3 regions of the uncultured Albimonas sp. genome follow, and region 2 is predicted to be linked to each of the others. Evidence: riboswitches for the same ligand, from Rfam matches in the RefSeq annotation. Region 2 holds a riboswitch; each other region holds the start of a gene.
The links. A riboswitch is a leader RNA that binds a small molecule or an ion and turns the genes downstream of it on or off. The one in region 2 is predicted to bind cobalamin.
Positions count from the first base shown of each region.

Region 1: another riboswitch for cobalamin. It lies ahead of AAC134_RS02575 (TonB-dependent receptor); the one in region 2 lies ahead of AAC134_RS04495 (energy-coupling factor ABC transporter permease).
Region 3: another riboswitch for cobalamin. It lies ahead of bluB (5,6-dimethylbenzimidazole synthase); the one in region 2 lies ahead of AAC134_RS04495 (energy-coupling factor ABC transporter permease).

Region 1 is NZ_CAXBOD010000002.1:53,496-59,792, forward strand. Features, by position in the region: gene AAC134_RS02560 (ABC transporter ATP-binding protein) at 1-415, opposite strand, end outside; gene AAC134_RS02565 (iron ABC transporter permease) at 412-1,407, opposite strand; gene AAC134_RS02570 (ABC transporter substrate-binding protein) at 1,404-2,411, opposite strand; gene AAC134_RS02575 (TonB-dependent receptor) at 2,411-4,366, opposite strand; cobalamin riboswitch at 4,560-4,808, opposite strand; gene AAC134_RS02580 (ATP-binding cassette domain-containing protein) at 4,864-5,493, opposite strand; gene AAC134_RS02585 (ATP-binding cassette domain-containing protein) at 5,487-6,215, opposite strand; gene AAC134_RS02590 (ABC transporter permease) at 6,212-6,297, opposite strand, start outside.
Region 2 is NZ_CAXBOD010000003.1:181,572-187,868, forward strand. Features, by position in the region: gene cobN (cobaltochelatase subunit CobN) at 1-3,001, opposite strand, end outside; gene cobW (cobalamin biosynthesis protein CobW) at 3,001-4,098, opposite strand; gene AAC134_RS04495 (energy-coupling factor ABC transporter permease) at 4,199-4,876, opposite strand; cobalamin riboswitch at 4,913-5,145, opposite strand; gene AAC134_RS04500 (DMT family transporter) at 5,196-6,158, opposite strand.
Region 3 is NZ_CAXBOD010000004.1:90,278-96,574, forward strand. Features, by position in the region: gene AAC134_RS05080 (hypothetical protein) at 1-1,252, shown strand, start outside; gene AAC134_RS05085 (CoA transferase) at 1,446-2,684, shown strand; gene bluB (5,6-dimethylbenzimidazole synthase) at 2,745-3,488, opposite strand; cobalamin riboswitch at 3,537-3,725, opposite strand; gene AAC134_RS05095 (FAD-binding oxidoreductase) at 3,925-5,403, shown strand; gene AAC134_RS05100 (LacI family DNA-binding transcriptional regulator) at 5,477-6,297, shown strand, end outside.

The sequences.
Region 1 (6,297 bases), on a different contig from region 2:
GCTCGCCGCCCGAGAGCTCGGTCGCGGGGCGGTCGCGGAAGCGGAGGACGTCGACGCCGGCCATGGCGGCCTCCAGGGCCTCCCGATCGGCGGCGGAGAGGGGGGCGCCGGGCGCCCGGTGCGGCAGGCGGCCGAGCGCGACCAGCGTCTCGACCGAGACCGGCCAGGCGATCTCGCGCGACTGGGGCAGCCAGGCGGCGGCGCGGGCGCGTTCGGCCGCGGGGAGCGCCGTGAGGCTGCTGCGCCCCTCCGCCCGCGCCAGGCCGAGGGCGCCGCGCATCAGGCTCGACTTGCCGGCGCCGTTGGGGCCGACGAGGCCCACCAGTTCCCCCGCCTCGACCCGCAGGGAGACGGCGTCGACCGCGATCCGGCGGCCGAGGCGGACGGTCAGGGTCTCGAGCGAGAGCAGGGTCATGCGAGCCTCCGTCGCGTCGCGAAGACCAGGCGCAGGAAGAACGGCGCGCCGACCAGCGCAGTGAGCACCCCCAGCTTCAGGTCCCGCTCGGGCGCGATCAGGCGCACGGCGATGTCGGCCGCGAGCAGCAGCGCCGCGCCTCCCAGCGCCGCCGCCGGCAGCAGGCGGGCGGGCCGCGCGCCCACCGCCCCGCGCAGCAGGTGGGGCGCGACCAGGCCGACGAAGCCGATGCCGCCCGCGACCGCGGTGGCCGCCCCCACCGAGGCGGCGGTCCCCAGCACCACGGCGAGGCGCAGGCGGTCGAGGCGCAGGCCGAGGCTCGCGGCCGCATCCTCGCCCAGCGTCAGCGCATCGAGCCCGCGGCCCGCGACCGCCAGCGCCGCCCAGCCCGCCAGCATGAAGGGGGCGGCGAGCTGCACATGCAGCCAGGAGCGGTCGGAGAGCGAACCCATCATCCAGAACATGATCTCGGTCGCGGCGAAGGGATTGGGCGAGAGGTTCAGCGCCAGCGCGGTCAGCGCCCCGCACAGCGCCGAGAGCGCCACGCCCGCCAGGATCAGCGTCAGCGCCCCGCCCCGCGCGCCGGCGAGCCCCAGCAGCATCGCCGCCGCCGTCCCCGCCCCGACCAGCGCCAGCAGCGGCAGCGCCAGCGGGACCAGCGCCGAGAGCCCGGTGTAGATCGCCGCCACCGCCCCCAGCGAGGCCGCGCCGGTGACGCCCAGCAGGCCCGGCTCGGCCAGCGGATTGCGCAGATAGCCCTGCATCGCGGCGCCCGAGAGGCCCAGCGTCGCCCCGATCATCAGCGCCAGCACGGCGCGGGGCGCGCGGATCTCGCGCATCACCAGCGTCTCGGCCTCGCCGCGGCCGGCGAGCAGGGCGGCGAGACTGTCGGACAGCCCCAACCCCGCGGGGCCGATCAGCAGCGAGGCGCAGAAGAGCACGCCCGTCAGCAGGCCCAGGGACGCCAGCAGCCAGGGGTAGGGGAGCTTCATCGCGCGAACTCCCGCAGCCCGGCGACCGAGGCCGCCGGGTCGGAGGGCAGGGACGCGCGGTCGACGCCGGTCAGCGCGCGGCGCGCCCTGGCCAGCGCCTCGACCGCGCCGGCGGTGAAGGGGGCGCCGCAGACCCAGCGGCTGTCGGAGATGGCGGCCCCCGCCGCCCGGCTCAGCAGGGGGTCGATCGCGGGGTGGCGCACGGTCTGCTCGGCGAGCGAGGGGGGCGAGAACGGGCGGCCGGTGATCAGCAGCTCCGGCGCGCCCATCACCAGCCGCTCCAGCGGCAGGCGGGCCATGCCCGCGAGATCCAGCTCCGCGGCGAGGTTGCGCAGGCCGGCTGCCGAGACGATCTCATGGGCGAGCGTGCCCGCCCCGGAGGACCAGGAGCCGGCATAGCGCAGGGCGGCGAGCGGGCGCGCCTCCGCCGGCGCGGCGCGGGCGGCCTCGAGGCGCGCGTCCAGCTCGGCGACCAGCGCCTCGGCCTGCGGCGCCCGGTCCAGCAGGGCGCCCATGCGGCGCAGGTTGGCGCGGATGTCGGCGAAGGTCGCCTCGGGCGCGAACTCCTCGACGCGGAAACCCAGGCGGCGCAGCATCGCGACGGTCTCGCGGGTGGTGTAGGTTCCCGCGATCACCAGGTCGGGACGCATCAGGAAGATCTCCTCCGCCCGCCCGTGGTTCGCCTCATAGGCCCCGGCCCGCGCATGCAGGACCGAGGCGCGCGGGTCCGCCGCCATGTAGGACACCGAATGCAGCTGCCCCGGCGCGGCCAGCAGCATCGCGAGCTGGTCCGTGCACAGGTTCATCGAGACGACCCGCTGCGGGGCCGTCTCCTCCCGCGTTCCGAGCGGCGCCGGCCCGGCCGCCGCCTCCGCCGTCTCCGGGGCAGGGCCGGAGCGCGGCGCGGCCGGCAGGGCGGCGAACGTCCCTGCAAGCGCCGCCGCCCCCGCCAGGATCGTGGCGAGGCGCGGGGCGCGGCCGGGGCGGGCGGGCGGGCGCGGCATCAGAACCTCACCCGCAGGCCCGCGTAGGCGGCGATGCCCTGAGTCGCGAAGCCGTGCACCTCCTCATAGTCGGCGTCGAGCGCGTTGGTCACCCGACCGTAGATCTCGGCCTGCTCGGTCATCGCCCAGGAGGCCGCCACATTCACCACCACGTAGTCGTCCAGCGCCACCCGGGCGCCGGGCGCGTAGGGCGCGCGATAGTCCAGATCCCGGTTGCCGGCGACATAGCGCCCGTCCAGCGTCACCCGCGCCCGGTCGTCGAGGAAGGAGAACGTCACGTAGCCGCCCAGCTCATGCTCCGGCCGGCGCACTTCGACAAGGCCCGTGGACTCCTCGGCGTCGAGCCAGGTGTAGCTCAGGCCCAGCGTCATCCAGTCGGTGGCGTAGAGGGTGGAGGCGACCTCGATCCCCTGCCGCTCGGAGGTTCCGGGCTGGTTGACGGGCGTGCCGACCGTGAAGGCGGGGGCGAGGTAGACCGTGCCGATCTCGTTCTTCAGGTCCTGGTTGAACCAGGTCACGTCGACCACCAGCCGGTCGTCCCAGAGGCGCTGCTCGACGCCCACGTCCCAGCCGAAGCTCTCCTCCGGCTCCAGGTTCGGGTTGCCCTGCCACTGGCCGGGGGTGAAGCCGAACTGCTCGAACATCGTGGGGTTCTGCACCGCGGTCCCGGCGGAGGCGTGCAGCCGCGTGCCGGTCGCGGCGATCCGGTAGGAGGCGCCCGCGCTCCAGGTCGTGGCGTCCTCGAAGGCGTCGTTGATGTCGTGGCGCAGGCCCAGCTGAAGATCCAGCGCCTCGAGGAAGGTGCCCCGATACTCCGCGGCGAGGCCGTAGAGCCCGCGGGTCTGTTCGTCGAGCTGGGAGGGGTCGAAGACCAGGGCGGGGTCGTTGGCCACGAAGCTCTCGCGTTCGTATTCCACCTTGCCCGTCAGGCTGTGATCGGCGGCCGCGAGGCTGGCCGCATCCAGCCCCACCGTCGCCTGCGCCGAAAGCTGAAGGCGGGTCGAGCTGGTGTCGGTCGTCTTCACGCCGTTGAGCGTGTTGGAGTCGTCCGCATGCAGGTAGGCCGCGCGAAGCTCCGATCGCAGGCGCCCCAGCTCGGCGATGGCGTAGAGGGAGCCGAGCGCTTCGGTCCGGTCATGGGCGGAGGCGTCGTCGTAGACCAGCGCCGCCTCGGTGGGCGCCGCGAAGAGCGAACCGTCGAGGTCCGAATGCCGGTCCGTGACGCGCAGCGTCGCCCCCAGCGTCAGCCAGTCGGCCGCGAAGATCTCGCCCCGGCCGTTGAAGGTCAGGTTGCGGTCGCCGTCTGCCTCGCCGCCGGGCGTGCCGGAGACGTCGAAGCCCTCGGTTTCCCGCCGGGCCAGCGACAGCGAGAACGAGCCCGTCTCGCCCAGACCCCGCACCGCCGCCTGCACGGCCCCGGTCCCGTCGGTCCCGACCTCGCCCTCGCCGGACCAGCGCAGCCCCGGCTCCCGCGCGCGCCGGGTGGTGATCGAGATCACGCCCCCCAGCGCGTTGGCGCCGTAGAGCGCCGACTGCGGCCCGCGCAGCACCTCGATGCGCTCGATGTCGGCCGCCAGCAGGCCGCCGAAGTCGAACTCGCCCTGCTCGGGGGCCGAGACCTCGACCCCGTCGATCAGCACCAGCGTGTGGTTGCCCTCGGCGCCGCGCAATCGCACCTGGGTCAGGCCGCCGAAGCCGCCGGTGCGCGAGACCTCGACGCCGGGCAGGGCGCGCAGGGCGTCCACGGCGTAGGTGGTCTGCCGGTCCTCCAGGTCCTGGGCGGTGACGACGGAATAGGCTCGGCCGTATTTCTCGGCGGCGATCGGCGTCAGGCCGCCGGAGACGACGATGGGCTCCAGCGCCACCGGCTCCTGCGCGTGCAGGGCGTGCGGGCACAAGGCCAGCGAAGAGGCGGCGAGCAGCGCGCGGGCGGGCGCGGGATGGGTGCGGGACATGCGTTCCCCCTTGGTCGCCGGCGCGCGTGCGGCCGGCGGGAAAGCGCCGCTCGAGCCCTGCGGACCCGGCGGCGCGGAGATGACGCCGAAGGGTTCGGGGGCGCTTCATGGGGGAAGGACCTCGACCCGTCAGACGACGACTGCGAAGTCACCGCTGCGGATCGAACCGCTCCTTCGCGCGCCCCGCACGGAGGAAGGATGACGAGGTTCCGGCAGGTCTCCTGGCTCGCGGGTCTGCACCGGTCCCTCGCCTTCCCGGCCCGGTCCCCTGAGGCATGCTCGGGGGGCGTGGGCCAGTGGCGTATCGAGGGTCGGCTCGCCGCTCACAGTTGCGGGGGCAGCCGCGGAGTCGGTCCCCGCATTGGGTCGACCTCACCGCGTTCCCTTTTGCTCCCGGCCGGGGGCGAACCCCCGGCGCGGAACCGGAACGGCGCGAAGATGACCTGCCGGCCGGGCGGCGTCAAGCGCTCCCGCAGCGGCAGGAGCGTCGCGGCGCCTCAGCTGGCGGGCGTTGCGTTCAGGCGCCCGTCGGCAAGTGTCAGATCCCGGTCGCAGAAGCGCCGTCGCAGGCCCGCGCCATGGGAGATCAGCAGCAGGCCGATCCCGCGATCGCGGGCGAGTGCGGTCAGCGCGCGCAGGACCCCGTCCTGCTCCAGCGCGTCAAGCTGGCTCGAGACCTCGTCGCAGACCAGGTGGCGCAGGCCGGGATGGAAGAGGCGCGCCAGCGAGACCCGCGCCAGCTCGCCGCCCGACAGCTCCGAGGGCCGGCGCGAGGCCCAGGCTTCGCGCACGCCCAGGGCCGCGACCGCCTCGGCGTCGGGCGGGCCGGCGTTGGCGAGGATCCGGGCGACGCTCCAGCGGGGATCGACGGCGAGCTCAGCCGACTGGGGCGCGTATTGCACCGGCGCCGGGCGGCCGGGGCGGGCGGGGGAGCGCGGGAGGCCGTCCAGGGTCACCTGGCCCGCATCGGCCTCGAGACGGCCGGCGAGGATCCGGCCCAGCGTCGACTTGCCCGCGCCCGACGGGCCGCCCAAACCGACTACCTCGCCCGGACCGAGGCTGAGCGCGACATCAGTCAGCACCGCGCGCCCGGCGAAGGCGAGGGCGAGGCCGGCGGCGCTCAGCACGCGGCGTCCTCGGGGATCTGGGCCCGCCACAGCGCCCGGGAGAACGGGTCGCGAAGCGCCGCGCCCTCGCCCGCGAAGGCGGCGGCGGGCGCGGTCTCGACCTGGCGGCCCTCGCGCAGCACCACGATGCGGGCGGCGACGCGGGCGAGCCGGGGCAGGTCGTGGGAGACGACGACGAGGCCCCGCCCCGTCCCCGCCAGCCGCGCCAGCAGCGCCGTCGCCCGGTCGGCGGCGGCAGGGTCGAGGCCCACGGTCGGCTCGTCGGCCACGATCCACGCGGCCCCGGTGGAGAGCGCGGCCGCCAGCAGCACCCGGCGCGCCATGCCGCCGGAAAGCTGGTGAGGGAAGCGCGCCGCCGTCTCGGCCGGAAGCCCCGCCTCGGCCAGCGTCGCGGGCACGTCGGCGCGCCGGCCAGCGAGGCGGGCGAAACGCTCGATCTGGCGTCCGACGCGCGCCAGCGGGTCGAGCGCGTCGAGCCGCTGGGGCGCCAGCGCCACCGCGCCGCGGGGCAGGGGGGCGCCGTCGAGGGTGATCCGCCCCCGCCGCTCGGCCCCCGGAGGCAGCAGGCCCGCCAGCGCCTCGGCCGCAAGGCTCTTGCCCGCGCCGGAGCTGCCGGTCAGGCCCACGAGCTCGCCCCGCGCCACGGCGAAGCAGACGCCCTCGAGCGCCGCCGGGCGGGGGGCGGGGAAGGCGACGCCCAGATCCTCGATCCGCAGGGTCATGTCGCCAGACCCTCGCGATCGCCGAGGCGGCGCAGGGCCTCGCCGAAGCGCTCGAAGATCAGGGCGACCAGCATCAGGCCGA
Region 2 (6,297 bases):
GGCGGAAGCGGGCGGCGGCGGGGTTTTCGGCCTCCGGCTCGTCGAGGCGCATGACGGCGGCGGCCGCCGAGGCCACCAGGTCCACCTGCGCGGGAAAGGCGTCGCGGAAGAAGCCCGAGACGCGAAGGGTCACGTCCACCCGCGGCCGGCCGAGCGCGGTGGCCGGGATGATCTCGAACCCCGTCACCCGGCGCGAGGCGTCGTCCCACTGCGGCCGCACGCCCATCAGCGCCAGCGCCTGGGCGATGTCGTCGCCCCCGGTGCGCATGTTGGCCGTGCCCCAGGCGGTGACGGCCATGGTCCGGGGCCAGTCGCCCTGCTCCTGCACATGCCGGTCGATCAGCTCGCTTGCCGAGCGCCAGCCCAGCGCCCAGGCGGTGCGGGTGGGCACCGCGCGGCTGTCGACCGAGAAGAAGTTGCGCCCCGTGGGCAGCACATCGAGCCGTCCGCGGGTCGGCGCCCCCGAGGGCCCCGGCGCCACGAACCGCCCCGAGAGCCCGGTCAGCAGCGCCCCCATCTCAGCCGGCCCGCAGGCGTCGAGCGTCGGCAGGATGCTCCCGCGCATCGCCTCCATCACGGCGCCCGAGGCGGATCCCGGCGCCTGCGCGCCCTCCAGCAGGGCGATGGCGAGCAGTTCCAGCCGCTCCACCGCGTCGCCCTGGGTGCGCCAGGGGTCCTCGGTGAGGGCGGCGAGGATCTCGGGGCGCGGGCCGTCCCACGGGGCCCCCATCGGACAATCGAGCGGGTCGAACCCCAGCCCCAGGTCGCCCGCCAGCGCCCGGATCAGCGAGGCGTCGGCCCCCTTGCCGTCACCCCTCGGCACGCGGGCGAGCGCGATGGCGAGGTCGCGGCGCAGGCGGCCCGTGGGGCTTTCGCCAAACACGTGGAGGCCGTCGCGGATCTGGCTCTCCTTCAGCTCGCACAGGTAGGCGTCGAGCTTCTGCAGACGGCTGTCGGCGTCGTCTCCCTCGGCCCCCACGTCGACGTCCAGCCCGGTGGCCGACATCAGCGACAGGATCTCGGTCCTGAGGTGGTCGATGCGGCGGGGGTCGACGCCGGCGGCCTCGTAGTACTCGTCCACCAGCGCTTCCAGCGCCCGCAGGTCGCCGTAGGTCTCGGCGCGGGTCAGGGGCGGGGTCAGGTGGTCGACGATCACCGCCTGGGCGCGCCGCTTGGCCTGCGTGCCCTCGCCGGGGTCGTTGACGATGAACGGGTAGAGGTGGGGGAGGGGGCCCAGCGCCGCCTCGGGGAAGTCCTCCGCCGCCAGCGCCACGGCCTTGCCGGGCAGCCACTCGAGGTTGCCGTGCTTGCCGAAGTGGACCAGCGCATGGGCGCCGAAGGCCTCGCGCAGCCAGATGTAGAAGGCGAGGTAGTTGTGCGGGGGCGCAAGGTCCGGGGCGTGGTAGGTCTCGTCGGGGTCGATGTTGTAGCCGCGGGCGGGCTGCACGCCGACGACGACGTTGCCGTAGCGCAGGATCGACAGGGCGAAGGCCGGTTCGGGGCTCGAAGCGGGGTCCGCGGCGCCGGCGTCGCGCGGGGCCGTCGAAGGGGAGGCGCCAGGGATCAGGAACGGGTCGGACTCGGGCGGGCCCCAGCGGGATTCGACCGCGCGCCGGGCGGCTTCGGGCAGGCGGGCGTAGGCCGCGCGGTAGGCGCTCAGCGACAGGCGCTCGCCCCCCTGCCGCTCGGCCCGGTCGGTCAGCCAGTTGGTGGGGCCGGCGAGGATCCGGGCCATCAGCGCCTCGCCGTCCGCGGGGGCGTCTTCGACCGCGTAGCCCTCGGCCGCCAGCGCCCGCAGCGCCCCCACCGTGCCGGCGGGGGTGTCGAGGCCGACGCCGTTGGCCAGCCGGCCGTCCTTGTTGGGGTAGTTGGCCAGCACCAGCGCCACGCGGCGGTCCCCGGCCTCGGCCCGGCGCAGGCGGGCCCAGTTGGCGGCGAGCGTCGCGACGAAGTCGATGCGATCCGCCTTGGGGCGGAAGGCGGCGATGGGGCACTGGGTGTCGGGGTCGAACCAGGTTTCGCCCTTGAAGGCGATGGCGCGGGTCAGGATGCGGCCGTCGATCTCCGGCAGCGCCACGTTCATGGCGATGTCGCGGGCCGAGAGGCCGCGCGCCGCCTCTGCCCAGGCCGCCTCGGAGCCCGCCGAGAGCACCGCCTGCAACACCGGCGCGCCGCTGCGGTCCAGCACGGTGCCCGCGCCCGGAGCATCGGGAGAGCCGACGGCGAAGCTGGTGCAGTTGATCACCACGTCGGGGGGCGTCTGCGCGAAGATCGCCTCGACCGTCGCGGCCGAGACCGGGTCCTTGAGGGACGCCACGAAGATCGGCAGCGGGTTGAGCCCGCGCGCCGAGAGCGCTTCGCACAGCGCCTCGACGGGCGCGAGGCCGGCGCCCTGAACCAGCGCGCGGTAGACGGTGACGGCCGCCACCGGCGCCCCGGCCCGCCACGCCGCCCGCGGCGCCCCGATCAGGCCCGCGCGCAACAGCGGACGGGCGGCCTCGGGGCGCTCGGTCCCCTCGAGCATGGCGCGGGTCAGGGCGAGGAAGCCGCGCGCGTTTTCCGGCCCGCCTTCGACGCAATAGGACCACAGGGCGGCGTAGTCCTCCTCGTCGACCGTAGAGAGGCGGGCCAGAGTCTCGTCGGGCTTGTCGTCGCCGGGCAGCGCCGCGAAGGGCACGCCCGCGGCATGCAGGCGGGCGGCGAACTGCTCGAGCCCGTAGCGCCAGTAGGCGGCGCCCCCCAGCACGCGCGCCACCACCAGTCGCGAGCGCGTCGCCGTGCGGTCGAGGTAAAGATCGACCGAGTAGGGATGCGCCAGCCAGTTGAGATGCGCCAGCCGCAGCGAGGGCGCGTCGACCCCCAGCCCCCGCCGCGCCTCCGACAGCGCCGCCAGCTCGGTGTCGGCGGCGCTGACGAAGATGAGGTCCGCGGGATCCTGGGCGGGGTCGACCGGCTCGGTCCCGTCGGAGATCTCTCCCGGCGTCGCGGCGAGCAGGTGCATCAGGCGGCCGGCGCCGTCTCGGGCGTGGCGGCCGCGGTCAGCGCGCTCGAGACCGCCCCGCGGTCGATCCCCGCAAGGCCGATCACCACCAGCCGGGTCGCGCGCGCCTCGCCGGCCGCGAAGGGCCGGTCGAAATGCGCGTCCACCCGCGGGCCGACCGCCTGGATCAGCAGCCGCATCGGCTTGCCGGAGACGGCGGCGAAGCCCTTCACCCGCAGCAGGTCGTGGGCGGCGATGATCTCCGAGACCGCGGCCTGGAAGGCGGCGGGGTCGGGGATCTCGGGCAGGTCGACGTGGAAGCTCTCGAACTCGTCGTGGCCGTGCTCGTGCTCATGATCGTGGTCGTCGTGGTCGTCATCGTCGTCGTGATGGTGGTGGTGGTGCAGCTCGTGGCGCGCCTCCATGTCGGACTCGGCGCCGACGCCCAGGCCCAGCAGAACGGCAGGATCGACGGCGCCCATGGCGGCCTCGATCACCTGCACGCCGCGACGGGCCCGCGCGCGCAGGGCGGCGGCGGTGGCAGCGGCGCCCCCGTCCATCAGGTCGGCCTTGTTCACGACGATCATGTCCGCGCAGGCGAGCTGATCCTCGAACAGCTCCGAGAGCGGCGTCTCGTGGTCGATCGAATCGTCGGCGGCGCGCTGGGCGTCCACCGCCGCCTCGTCGGCGGCGAAGCGGCCGGCCGCCACGGCCGGCCCGTCGACCACCGTCACCACCCCGTCCACGGTCACCCGCGCGCGCACTTCGGGCCAGTTGAAGGCGCGCACCAGCGGCTGCGGCAGGGCGAGGCCCGAGGTTTCGATCACGATGTGCTCGGGCGGGTTGGGCCGGTCGAGCAGCGCGGTCATGGCGGGCAGGAAATCCTCGGCCACGGTGCAGCAGATGCAGCCGTTGGCGAGCTCGACCACATCGTCGTCCGAGCAGCCCTCGATCCCGCAGGAGCGCAGGATCTCGCCGTCGACGCCGAGCTCTCCGAACTCGTTGACGATCAGGGCGATGCGGCGGCCGTGGGCGTGGGTCAGCAGGTGGCGGACCAGCGTGGTCTTGCCGGCGCCGAGAAAGCCGGTGACGACGGTGGCGGGGATCTTGGCGGGCATGGGGGTCTCCCGTAAGCGAAGCGGCGCGGCGGGTGCAGGGCCCGCCGCGCGCGTCATGGGGTCAGGAGGGCGGCCCGGGGGCCGCGGCAGCGAGGCGGGGTCAGGCGGCCGAGTACAGGCGCGGCGTGACCAGGCCGGACTGCGCCAGCCCGCGCGCGCCCTTGGCCGCGCCCAGCACCGCGAGATCGACCAGCGGCTCGATCAGCACCACCAGCAGGTAGGCCCCGCCAAAGGTGGCGACCGCCGTCAGGTTGGTCGCGGCGAACCCGTCGCCATACAGCGCCCAGAACGCCACCCAGGCCACCACGCCGCCCTGGAAGGCCAGCGACAGCGCGAAGGCCTGGCTGTAGCGCAGGTCGACATAGGCGGTGCCGGGCGCGATCAGCTTCTTCGCGGCGTAGCTCAGCACGAACAGAGGCGCGAGCAGCGAGGTCACGTTCATGCCGTACTGCGGCAGGTCGAATGGCGCGAACAGCAGCCCCTGGATGGCGAGGCCGGCGGCGAGCCCGATGGCGGTCGGCGCGGCGCCCAGCACCAGGAACAGGGTCGAGCCCAGAATGAAATGCACCTCCGAGACGCCCACCGGGTAGTGCGGCAGAACCTCGAAGAACACGAACACCAGCGCGGTGGCGATGACCGAGCGCAGGGCCAGCGAGACAAGCCCGCGCTCGCGCAGGGTCTCCCAGGCCATCTTGGCGCCGACGACGGCGCAGCCGGCCGCGGTGACGTAGGAAAGGGCGAGCTTCGCGCCGGTGACGACGCCGGGTTCGATATGCATGGTCGGTCCTCCTGTCCCGTCACACCCGACGGGCTGGGGTTTCAACGGACGCGTGGCAGGTCTCCTGGCTCGCGGCTTCGGGAGGTCTCCCTCCCACGCCCGCCCCGCCTTCCCGTCTCCGGTGGCCGTGGGGCGCGCTCGCCGCATACAGTCGCGGGGGCGGCTGCGGCTTCGGGCCCCCGACGTGGGTCGGCCCTGTCCGCATTCCCGTTTTCATCCCGGGCCGCCCTGGAGGGCCGCCCATCGGAACCATGCGCTTGCTGCAGGTTTCGTCTCCCGCCGTCCCGCTGTCAAGCAAAGCGGGGGGCAAGGCGGGGGCTCAGGTCTTGGTGGCGATGGCGGGGGGGAGGGTGGCGCGCTTTGCGGCCAGCCGCTCGCGGTGGGCGATGTAGGTGGCCGAGGCCACGACGATGCCCCCGCCCAGGATCACCCAGGGGTCGATCGGCTCGCCGAAGGCGACGATGCCGAGCAGGGTCGCCCAGACCAGCTGCAGGAACTGCACCGGCTGGGTGACGGTGATCGGCGCGCACTGGAAGGCCTTGGTCATGGTCCAGTGACCGGCGGTGGCGAAGACCGCGCACAGGCTCAGCCAGGCGATCATGTTCCAGCTGGGCGGGACCCAGACCGCGAAGGCGGCCGGGGCCAGCGCGATGGTGGTGAACAGCGACAGCATGCCCACGATCACGGTCGGATCCTGGGCCCGCGTCAGCCCCTTGGCGATCAGGAACGAGGCCGCAAAGCACGGCGCCGCGCCCAGCTGCGCGAGCTGGCCCAGCTTGATCTCCTCGAACCCCGGCCGCAGGATCACCAGCGCGCCCAGGATGCCGGCGCCGATGGCCAGCATCCGGTGCAGCTGCAGCTTCTCGCCCAGGAACACCGCCGCGCCCACGGCCACGAAGATCGGCGCCACGTAGCTCAGCGCCGTGACCTCGGCCATGGGGATGTGGGCCATGGCGTAGAACCACAGCATCACGCCGACCGAGTGCACCACCCCGCGCGAGGCGAAGAACGCCCAGGCCCGGCGGGTGGGCGGCTTGCGCAGCATCGGGCGCAGCAGCGGCAGGATCAGCAGCACGCCCACGCCATAGCGGATGAAGGCGGTCTCGACCGCGGGGGCGGCGGCGCCGACATGGCGCACGATGCCGGTGACGCAGACGAACAGCAGCGTTGTGACCACCATCCAGCCGATGCCGGACAAGACCTTGCGCCGTTCCGCCTCGGCCGCCTCGGCCTCCTCGGCCAGAGCTCGGGCCTGCGCGGTCTCCGCGAGGGCATGCGCCATGGAGCGGTCGAACCTCCCTTGTGGTCCCGCCTCTCGCGGTCGATCCACGGGGACCGACGGGCGGGTTCGCCTCCCTTGATAATTCGGAACCCTTGCTTTTTCCAAGGGTCGATGACCGGTCGGCCGGAAAGTATCGGAG
Region 3 (6,297 bases), on a different contig from region 2:
CTGGCCGCTGGACCTGCCCCGCGCCGACCTGCCCGGGCCCGACTGGGGCCGGGCCGAGGCGCGTCGCGACGGCGACGCCACCTATCTCGCCGTGGACGGCGGGGTCAGCAACAACGAACCGTTCGAGTTCGCCCGCTTCACATTGCGCCCCGAAGCGCCCGGCGGCGAGCGCGCGAGCGGCGCCGACTGGCTGGCCCCCAATCCGCGCGGCGCCGCCGAGGCCGACCGCGCGGTGATCATGATCGACGCCTTCCCCGAGGGCGGGGTCTTTGGCGCCGTGTCGCCCGACAACCCCGAGGACCTTGCCGCCGCCGGCCTGCCCGGCAGCCTGGGCAAGCTGTTCGGCGCGATGATCTCGCAGGCCCGCTTCAAGCCCGCCGAGCTCGCCGCCGCCGCCGAGACCGAGATCAAGTCCCGCTTCATGATCGCCCCCAGCCGCCCGGCGAGGGACGGGGCCGAGCCGCTGTCGAGCTCGAGCCTGCTGGCCTGCGGAGCGCTGGGCGGGTTCTCGGGCTTTCTCGACCTGCGCTTCCGGCAGCACGACTTCATCCTCGGCCAGCGCAACGCGCAGCGGTTCCTGCAGCAGCATTTCGCGCTCGACCCCGCCAACCCGGTGTTCGGCGACACGCAGGGCCCCCGGACCGAGCGCGGCGAGCGGCCGATCGTCGAACTCTCGCCCGAGCTGGCCCGGCCCATCGAGCAGCCCGACTGGCCGCGAATGACGGTGGCCGAGCTGCTGGCGCTGCGCGGCCCGATCCGCGGACGTCTGCAGGCGCTCTACGAGACGCAGGTCGCCGCGATGCGCCCGGGGCCGATCACGCGCGCGGTGGCCTGGGCGGTGTGGACCGGCGGCGGCAAGGGCAGGATCGCCGCCATCGGCCTGCGCGCGCTCGAGTCGGCGCTGATCGAGCACGGGCTGCTGGCGATGGAGCTGCCCGAGAGCCTCTACGCGCCCGAGGCCCGCCGGGTGATCGCCCGGCTGGTCGTCTCGGCGGGAGAGCCGCTGAGCGTCGAGGCCATCGCCGAGAGCTTCGCCCAGACCCGCCGCCGCAAGGGCGAGCCCGCCCGGACCGCCGCCCAGCTGGCCGCCGAGCGCGAGAGCATCGCCGCGACGCTGAGCGAGCTGAAGCGCCTGCGGCGCAGCGGCCACCGCTACCGCGTCACGACCACGACGCGCGAGGGCGCCGAGGCCTGGGTGCTGGAGCGGCACGCCGGCCTGCTCCGGGGCCTGCCGGGTCGGGTGTTCTCCTGAGCGGAGGGGCCCCGACGCTCGCCGGGGCCGGCGCCGGGGGATCGGTTCGACCCGGAACCGAGCCGCCCGTCGTCCGCGGAGAGGCGGGGCCGGAGCCGGCGGGAATCATTTCAAACTTGCCGAACGGCCGTTAAAAAAGTTGCCAACGACGGCCGGCGTTCCAGATCGGCCGCGCATCATGGGAGGGCCGCGCATGACCGACGGCTTCAACCGCGAGGCCGCCGCCGCGGCCGCCGCGCCGGGGGTGCTGCAGGGCATCCGGGTTCTGGATTTCAGCCGCTACATCGCGGGGCCCTACTGCGCCTCGATCCTCGGCGACCTCGGCGCGGAGGTGATCCGGATCGAGCCGCCCGGCGGCGCCGACGACCGCTTCCTGCTGAAGGTCGAGGGGTTCGACGACGGCGCCCAGTTCATGGCGCTGAACCGCAACAAGAAGTCCCTGACCATGGACCTTCGCAGCCCGCGCGGGCGCGAGGTGCTCAACCGCCTGGTCGCCAGCGCCGACGTGACGCTGACCAACATGCCCCCCGCGGCGCTGCCCAGGCTGGGGCTCGACTACGCCTCGTTGAAACAGGCCAACCCGGCGATCATCTCGGCCAACGTCTCGGCCTACGGGCCGCAGGGGCCGCTCTCGGGGCGCAACGGCTTCGACCTGATCGGCCAGGCGATGAGCGGCGCGACCTACATGAGCGGCTGGCCCGGCCAGCCGGTGCGCACCTCGTGCAACTATGTCGACTTCGGCACCGGGCTGGGCACGGCGCTGGGGATCATGGCCGCGATCATGCACCGACAGCAGACCGGCGAGGGGCAGGAGGTGCAGGCCTCGCTGCTGCAGACGGCGCTGACCTTCATGAACGCGGTGCTGCTGGAGGCCTCCACCGGCGTCGAACGCGCCCCGGGCGAGGGCCGCAGCCCCTACGCCGGCCCCGCCGAGCTGGCGCCCACGAAGGACGGCGCGGTGGTCGTGCAGGTCGTGGGACCGGCGATGTTCGCCCGGCTGGCGGAGGCCATCGGCCGGCCGGAACTGGCGCAGGATCCGCGCTTCGACACCGACGAGAAACGCGGCGAGGCCGGCGCCGAGCTCTCGGCGATCCTGGGCGAGTGGGCCGGCCCCCTGACCATGCAGGAGGCGATGGACGCGCTGGCGCAGGCGCGCATCCCCTCCGGCCCGGCCTTCAGTCCGATCCAGGCGATCAACGATCCGGGCGTGCGCGGGTCGGGCGTGTTCCAGGACCACCATCCGAAACCGGACGGGCCGGCGCTGCCGGTCGCGGGGTTCATCGCCCGCCTCTCGGCCAGCCCCGGCACGATCCGCGCCCCCGCCGCGGCGGCGGGCGCCGACACGCTCGCCACCCTGCGCGCGGCCGGCTTCTCGGACGACGAAATCGAGACGCTGACCGCCGAGGGCTGCGTGGTCCCGCCCGCCGCCTGATCCAGAGCCGCCGCGCCTGCCGGGCGCGGTGGCCGCGCGGGCGCCCCGGGCCGGGGGCCCTCAGGCGCCGCGGCCGCCTATCGGGTCGGCCTCGCCGGCGGCAGGCGCCGAGGGCGCAGGCGGGGTCGCGCTCCGCCCCTGCCAGCGATCGGCGAAGACCATCTCCGCGAGCGGTCGCCGGGCCGCCCAGCCGCGGGCCTGAAGCTCCGGCCCGTCGAAGAGCTCGCGCACATGGCCAAGGCACAGATAGGCCACCGGCGTGACCTCCGCCGGCAGATCCAGGATTTCGCGCAGGTCCCCCTCGCGGAAGATGCTGACCCAGCCGACCCCGATCCCTTCGGCCCGGGCGGCCAGCCAGAGGTTCTGCACCGCGCAGACAGTGGAATAGAGGTCGGTGTCCAGGTCATGCGTGCGCCCCAGCACGGTCGGCCCGCCCCGGGTCCGGTCGCAGGTGACGCAGAGGTTCAGCGGCGCCTCGCGGATGCCCTGCAGCTTGAGCTCGGAGTAGAGCGCCCGGCGCGCCTCGCCGAACATCTCCCGCGCCTCGGCGTTGGCGCGGTCGAACGCGGCGCGCACCGCCTCCCGCACGCCGGGGTCGCGGATCACGATGAAGTTCCACGGCTGCGACAGGCCGACCGAGGGCGCGGCGTGGGCGGCCTCGAGGATCCGGGTCAGCGCGGCGGGGTCGACCGGATCGGGCAGGAACTGGCCGCGCACGTCGCGACGCTCGCGGATGGCGCGGTAGACGGCGGCGCGCTCGGCGGGCGCGAAGGGCCCGGCCGGGCGGGTCTGGATCGGCTGCATGACATGTCCCCTGTCCGTGAAGCCAGCGGCCGCGGCGCCGTCCGCGCGCCTCGGTCAATGTCGTCCGGCCGGTCTTCTGACTTGGCATCCTCCCGAAGCGGCGCCTTCCCGGCCCGAGCCAGTGGCCTGTTGCCGCCCGGTCCGCCTCACAGCGCTGGGCACGTCGCGGATCTGCACCGCGTTCCCGATTATTCCCCCGCGCGTGGCGCGGCGGACACCGAACGCAACAGGGCTAGCCGCCTGCCGCCCCCGAGACAACCGCGTCCGAGGCGGGCGCCAGCGTCCGACGCCGCCGGCGACGGCGCGCCGGCGCCGGCCTCCCCTGGCCCGGGGGCGTCCGCCGGGCGCGCAATCGTCTCGCCAAGCGGGTATCGTCGGCCCAACCAATGATGCCCGGGACCCGAATCCCGGGCGCGAGGCGCATGGGAGGCGCACAATGACCGAGACCCGATCCCTCGACCGGCCGAGCGAGGCCGTGCAGGCCGCCGACGCCGCCGACGCCGCCGAGGCCCTGCGGGCGGCGCTGGCCGCCGAAGCCGAGGCCCGCGGCGGCGCCCTGCCCGCCGACCTGCTGGTCTTCGGCGCGGACATCCCCGAGCGGAACCTGCAGGACTGGTCCCGCCAGCCGCCGGTGCGCCCGCTGGCGCTGGCCCGGCCGCGCTCGACCGCCGAGGTCTCGGCCGTGCTCGCCGCCTGCGCCCGCGCCGGGCTGGCGGTGGTGCCCCAGGGCGGGCTGACGGGCCTCGTGCGCGGCGCCCACCCCGTCGCCGGCGGCGTCGCCCTGTCGATGGAGCGGCTGACCGGCGTCGAGGAGGTCGACCGCGAGGGCGCCACCATGATCGTGCGCGCCGGCACGCCCCTGCACGAGGTGCAGGCGGCGGCCGAGGCCGCGGGGCTGTTCTTCCCGCTCGATCTCGGCTCCCGCGGGTCCTGCTCGATCGGGGGCAACGTCTCGACCAACGCCGGGGGCAACCGGGTGATCCGCTACGGGACCGCCCGCGACCAGGTTCTGGGGCTGGAGGTCGCGCTGCCCGACGGGACCGTGGTCAACGCGCTCAACCGGCTGGTGAAGAACAACACCGGCTACGACATCAAGCACCTGTTCATCGGGGCCGAGGGCACGCTGGGCGCGATCACCCGCGTCGCCCTGCGCCTGCAGCCGAGGCCCGCGGCGCTGGACGTGGCGCTGTGCGCGCTGCCCGACTACGCCGCGCTGCTCTCGCTGCTGGCCGGGCTGCGCGCCCGCTTCGGCCCCGGCCTGACCAGCTTCGAGGCGATGTGGGACGAATACCTCGACACCATCACCTCGACCTTCGAGCTGCGCCGCCCCTTCGCCGCCGCCCACCGTTTCTATGCCATCGTCGAGATCTCCCGCTTCGGGGCCGGCGAGGACTCGCGTCTGCCCGACGCGCTGGGCGAGCTGATGGAGGAGGGCCTGATCGAGGACGCCCTGATCGCCCAGACCGAGCGCGAGGCCGCCGAGTTCTGGAAGATCCGTGAGATCGTGGGAGAGCTGCGCCAGAAGGCCGGGCCGCTGGTCTCCTACGACATCGGGCTGCCAGCCGGGGTCACCGACCGGTTCGTCGAGACCTCGGCCGCGCGGGTCCGCGCGCAGTGGCCCGACGCGATGCATCTCGCCTACGGGCATCTGGGGGACAACAACCTGCACCTGATCGTGCGCTCGGCCGCCTGCGGCGCCGCCCAGCCGCGCGACGGCTTCGACCGGGCGATCTACGACACGGTGCGGGAGTTCGGCGGCTCGATTTCGGCCGAGCACGGCATCGGCACGACCAAGCGCCCCTACCTCGCCCACAGCCGCAGCCCCGAGGAGATCGCGGTGATGCGCCTGGTCAAGCGCGCCCTCGACCCGCAGGGCCGGATGAACCCCGGCAAGGTCGTGGACCCCGAGGGCTGAGCGCCACGGCCGCCCGCGGGCTTGATTGACGTACCTCAGCCCGGCGACTAGGTTTCGGGGCGGAGGCGCCCCGATGAGACCGACGGTTCACGACATCGCGAAGGAGGCGGGCGTCAGCCTCGCCACGGTGGACCGCGTGCTCAACGCCCGCCCCGGCGTGCGCGAGAAGACCATCGCCCGGGTGCAGGAGGCGGTCGCCCGGCTGGGCTATGTGCGCGACGCCGCCGCGGCCAACCTTGCGCGCGGGCGGTTCTATCGCCTGGCCTTCGTGCTGCCCGAGGGGCCCAACCAGTTCGTCGAGACGCTGCGCGCCGCGCTGCTGGAGGCCTGCGCCACCCAGGTCGCCGACCGCGCCTCGGTAAAGGTGGTGACCACGCCCGCCCAGGACCCCCACGCCGTGGTCCGGGCCCTGCGCGCGCTGAACCCGCGGCGCCTCGACGGCGTGGCGATCATGGCGCCCGAGACCCCGCAGGTCCGCGACGCCGTCGCCCGCCTGAAGGAGGAGGGGCTGGCCGTGGTGGCGCTGGTCTCGGACCTGCCCAACGCCCCCCGCGACCGCTTCGTGGGCATCGACAACATGGCCGCCGGGCGCACCGCGGCGCTGCTGACGGGGCGGTTCGCGCCGCCCGAGGGGGAGGTGCTGGTGGTCACCAACTCCCTGCGATCGCGGGATTCTCTCGACCGGCGGTTGGGCTTCGACCAGGTGATGGCGCAGGATTTCCCGCGCCTGACTGTGTTGCCGACCGCCGAATCCTACGACGACCCCGCCCGGATGGAGCGCGTGGCGCTGGAGACCGCGCGCGCCCGCCCCCGCCTGGTCGGCGTCTATTCGATGGGGTCGGGGAACACGCCGCTGCTGCGGGCGCTGCGCCGCTCGGGCCGGCTGGACGAGCT